2 regions of the Ensifer sp. PDNC004 genome follow, and region 1 is predicted to be linked to the other one. Evidence: riboswitches for the same ligand, from Rfam matches in the RefSeq annotation. Region 1 holds a riboswitch; the other holds the start of a gene.
What was found. Region 1 has a riboswitch for FMN ahead of JVX98_RS08480 (6,7-dimethyl-8-ribityllumazine synthase). Riboswitches for the same ligand answer to the same signal wherever they lie in the genome.

Region 1 (2,387 bases):
GAGTGCGGAGATCCTGCACCACTACCGTCTCAAGCGGGCCTTCGTCTGGGGCTACGGCCACATGCCGATCTTCGCCTCGATCGTCGCCACCGGCGCAGGCCTGCATGTGGCGGCCTATTACATCGAGCACAAGGCGCATATCGGTTCAGTCGCAACGGTGCTGACGGTGGCGGTGCCCGTCGCGTGCTACATCGGGCTGCTCTACGCGATGTACGCCTATCTCATGCAGCAGGTGGACCGCCTGCACCTCTGGCTGCTCGCGGGCACCGCGCTGGTGCTGGCAGCGTCCGTGGTCGCGGCGATCGCCGGGCTCGATATGGCCAAGTGCCTGATCATCCTGATGCTGGCACCGGTCGTCACCATCGTCGGCTACGAGGTGGCGGGGCATCGACATCGCATGGCGGCTCTGGAGCGCAGCCTGCACAAGAGTGATGCGGTGCATTGATTTTGCGAGTCGAAACAGCGGGTTATTTGCTGTTGCTGGCGATGTGATTCAGGGGCTTCAGAGGTTGATTCAGGTACGGTTGCTGGGGCGATACGCCCCTCTCCCCGGCTTTAACCCGAGGACTAACCTCTCCCCGCAGGCGAGGAGAGGGGACGAGAACCCTCATGAACTCGGAGCTTCTGGTACGCCGTGCTTGATGGCACCGGGCGGCTAGGCGGCGGTTCCTAAAGCTGTCCTTCTCCCCGCGAGCGGGGAGAAGGTGCCGGCAACCGTTGATCAGGCGTTGACCAGCGCCAGCTTGGCGCGGGCGTCGAGGATCTGGGCGCAGGCGTTGGCCGCCTCCGTGCCCTTGGTCACGAAGTGCTCGCGGAAGAAGGCGATCAACGGTTCGCTTTCCTGGAAATTATGAGGCGTCAGCACGGCCGAAAGCACCGGCACGTTGGTGTCGAGCTGCACGCGCATCATGCCGTCGAGCACGGTGCCGGCCACGAAATCGTGGCGGTAGATGCCGCCGTCGACGACGAAGGCGGTGCCGAGGATCGCGGCATAGCGGCCGGTTTTGGCGAGCGTCTGTGCATGCAGCGGAATTTCGAGTGCGCCCGGCACGTCGAAGATCTCGACGTCGGCTGCCGAGCCGCCGAGCTTCGTCCATTGCGCGACAAAGGCATCGACGCAGCGGTCGACGATATCGGCATGCCAGCGGGCACGAACGATCGCGATCTTGGCTGTGGGGTGGGAAAGTATGGTCATGGTCTCAAGCCTTTCAGGGTTTGGCGTTTCCAATGATCCCGTCGGGCGAACATGCATGCGCGCGAGGCCCCTTCGCGGGAACCCACGTTGCTGCTTGCTCTCTTCCATCCGGACTGTGACCGTCGGCTCCGGAATCTGACCGGATCTGCTGACCCCCAGGGTGAAACCCTGAGGCGCTCGCGGGCTTCGGCCTTGCGACCGCTACCGCCGGTGGGGAATTTCACCCCGCCCTGAGAACAACGCGACTATATAGCGCGACCGCGCGCGGTCAAACGCACGGTGCGACGAAAATGCCGGAAATCACGACAGATTTTTCCAGTGTTTGGAGCCATCGGAAGAAATCGTTCCGATGGCTTTCAATCCGCTTACTCGCGGATGACCAAGAGATCCTTGGCGGCAAAGCGCAGCGTGACGTTGTCGCCGGAAACCGGCGGGGCAACACCCGGATTGTTGAACATGTCGAAGGAGATGACGTCGCCGCCGACGCGAAGGCGCGTGCGGATGACCGAGCCGAGGAAGCTCGTCGAGACGACCTCGCCGGCAAGCGACGTGTCACCCTTGGCACCTTCGGCGATCGAGCCTGCTTCGGGACGCAGCGCCAGCGAAATGCTGTCGCCGCCCTTCATGCCGGCGATCGGGTCCTTCAGCGCCACCTGCTGGTTGCCAATGGTGACCGAGCCCGCGGCCGGGTCCGCCACCTTGCCCTCGATGATGCTGAGCGTGCCGACGAAGGACGCGACGAAGCGGGTCGCCGGCGTGTTGTAGATCTCGAAGGGGGTGCCGATCTGGTCGGCACGGCCGGCATTCATGACCACGATGCGATCGGAGATCGACAGCGCCTCTTCCTGGTCGTGGGTGACGAAGACGGTGGTGATGCCGAGCTGCTGCTGGATCTGCCGGATTTCCTCGCGCAGCGACACGCGGATCTTGGCGTCGAGCGCCGACAGCGGCTCGTCGAGCAGCAGCACCTGCGGCTTGACCGCAATCGCGCGGGCAAGCGCAACGCGCTGCTGCTGGCCGCCGGAGAGCTGGTAGGGGAAGCGGTCCGCCAGGTGCTCGAGCTTGATCAGCCCGAGCATCTGCTTCACCCTCGCGTCGATCTCCGACTTGTCTGTACCTGCGACCTTGAGGCCGAAGGCGACGTTGTCATGCACGTTCATGTTGGGAAACAGCGCATAGGCCTGGAACACCA
Region 2 (2,387 bases), 1.4 Mb from region 1:
GAAACCGTGCCGGCTGCCTTGGGCGCCTTGGCATCGGTGATGTCGATCAGGCCGACGCGCTTGCCGGGGCTGTCGGAATAGACGAGCAGATTGCCGTCTTCGCTGGCCGTGATGATTTCGGCGGATGTCGGCGTCTTGCGCGCATCGCCTTCCGGCAGGTTATCGGCAACAGCAAAGGATGCAATGCGGTTGAAGACGGGCTCGGCCGCCGCAGGAAATGCTGCGGAGGCAAGAAGAACGGCCGCGAGCGCGGTCACGCGCGAAGTGATGGTCATGAAATCCCCCATGTGCGAACACTGAAAACATGGGGGTTCTGCGCGATGCCGATGACAGCCGAATGACAACGCTCGGGTTTTACACCGTTCCGGTCGCCGGAGCGGCGCGCTCGCGCCGCATCTCGTTGCGCATGATGAACAGCGAAGCGCCAAGGATCAGCACGGCGCCGACCCAAAGATACCCTGTCGGCGCGTAACCGAAGACCAGCCAGCCGGCAAAGACGTTGAGCGGCAGCTTCAGGTCGTCGAAAGGCTGCACATAGGCGGCGTCGGCCACCGTATAGGCAAGCGTCAGCAGATATTGGGCGACGACGGTCAGGATCCCGGCAAGCAGCAGGAAGCCGAGCGCTGCGCCATCGGGCACGGTGAAACCGGCCGAAAGCGCGATGGCGCCGTTGATCGGCGTCAGAAGCACAAGCAGCCAGACCGTGATCGTTTCGGGGCGCTCAAGACTGGTGAGGCTCTTGGTGATGAGCGACGAAGCCCCCCACAAAAGCGCCGACAGGATCGGCAGAAGGGCGGCCCAGCTGAAACTGTCCGACCAGGGTTCGAGAATGATCATCGCCCCGGCGAAGCCAACCGCGGTTGCTGCCCAGCGCGCCGCGCCGACACGTTCGCCGAGAAACAGGCGGGCGCCGAGGATGATGAAGAACGGCGAGGTCATGACCAGCGCGATCGCCTGCCAGATCGGCACGTGCGCAAGCCCCGAGACCCAGGCCCCGACCCCGAAGGCGGCCAGCACCACGCGCACGACGTGGCGCCAGGGATAGTCGGTGCGCATGGCCGAGAGCCCGGCGCGTCGCAGAAACGGCAGCGAGAAGAGGAAGGCGAAGGCATATTGCCAGAACGCCATGGCGGTGGCGGGGAAACCGAGCTTCATCGTCAGCCATTGGGTGACGACATTGAGGCCGGCAAAGGCGATCCCGGCCAGCACCATGAAGCCGGCTCCGGCCATGGCGCGCGAGGAGGAAAAACCGAGGGAAGTCTGATTCATGTCATGCACCCTGAAAGCGGACCAAACACAAATCAGGACGCATGAGCGCACGACACGACCCCGGGCATCCCTGCCCTTCGTGCCGGCGACCATTCTCTTTCATCCGGACTATGACCGTCGGCTCCGGAGTTGCACCGGATCTGCTGACCCTCCCCCAAGAAATCGAGGAGAGGCGCTCGCGGGCTTGGGCCATCTTCGCGCGTCTTCAAGACGTAGCGCTGTCATGCCCTTACCGCCGGTGGGGACTTTCACCCCGCCCTGAGAATGGGCAAGCCCTAGAGCAAATGGTGGGTACCCGCAAGGGCTGCCCCAAAATGCGAAAGGGTCCGGCTTGCGCCGAACCCTCGAATACCTGGACTGCCGGCCTCGTGTCCGGCCGCCAAGCAAATCTCATCAGCCGTTGACGGCATCCTTCAGACCCTTGCCGGCCGTGAACTTCGGCACGTTGCGTGCCGGGATGTCAACTTCCGCACCCGTGGACGGGTTACGGCCCTTCGAGGCTTCGCGGCGCGAAACCGAGAAGTTGCCGAAGCCGACCAGGCGAATGTCGCCGCCGTTCTTCAGCTCAGCCTGGATGGTCTCGAAAACTGCATCAACTGCAGAAGATGCGTCGGTCTTGGAAAGTCCGGCCTTCTCAGCAACGGCAGACACGAGCTCATTTTTGTTCATGTTTCCACCCCTTTCAGATTGGTTCGAAACGACTGTGTTTTAAGGCGCGGCGGCTTGCGCTTCGCCCGCGTCTTGCCTTTCCCAATTGCGCCTAATCCCTTGGAATGCAAGGCTTGCAGGGCGCTTTTACAACAAAAAAGACCGGCCAATGGCCGGTCTTCCCAATTTTTCTGCAAAATGAGCGCCGCGCGAGCCGGCGGCGCCCATTTTCGAGCACCCGTTAGTGGGCGATCGAAGAGCCTGCTTCGTCCTGCGAATCAACCGGTGCAACGGTTGCCGGCTCGTTTGCCGGGTCCCATTCGATCGGTTCCGGCATGCGCACCAGAGCGTGTTCGAGCACTTCGCCCATCCGCGAAACCGGGATGATTTCGAGCGCGTTCTTCACGTTGTCCGGGATCTCGGCAAGATCCTTGGCGTTCTCTTCCGGGATCAGCACCTTCTTGATGCCA

Region 2: another riboswitch for FMN. It lies ahead of JVX98_RS15625 (DMT family transporter); the one in region 1 lies ahead of JVX98_RS08480 (6,7-dimethyl-8-ribityllumazine synthase).

What each region holds. Positions count from the first base shown of each region.
Region 1 covers NZ_CP070353.1:119,562-121,948, forward strand. Annotated here, with positions in the region: gene JVX98_RS08475 (low temperature requirement protein A) at 1-445, shown strand, start outside; gene JVX98_RS08480 (6,7-dimethyl-8-ribityllumazine synthase) at 722-1,195, opposite strand; FMN riboswitch at 1,288-1,437, opposite strand; gene JVX98_RS08485 (ABC transporter ATP-binding protein) at 1,561-2,387, opposite strand, start outside.
Region 2 covers NZ_CP070353.1:1,514,461-1,516,847, forward strand. Annotated here, with positions in the region: gene JVX98_RS15620 (esterase-like activity of phytase family protein) at 1-287, opposite strand, end outside; gene JVX98_RS15625 (DMT family transporter) at 355-1,269, opposite strand; FMN riboswitch at 1,357-1,539, opposite strand; gene hupB (DNA-binding protein HupB) at 1,663-1,938, opposite strand; gene lon (endopeptidase La) at 2,159-2,387, opposite strand, start outside.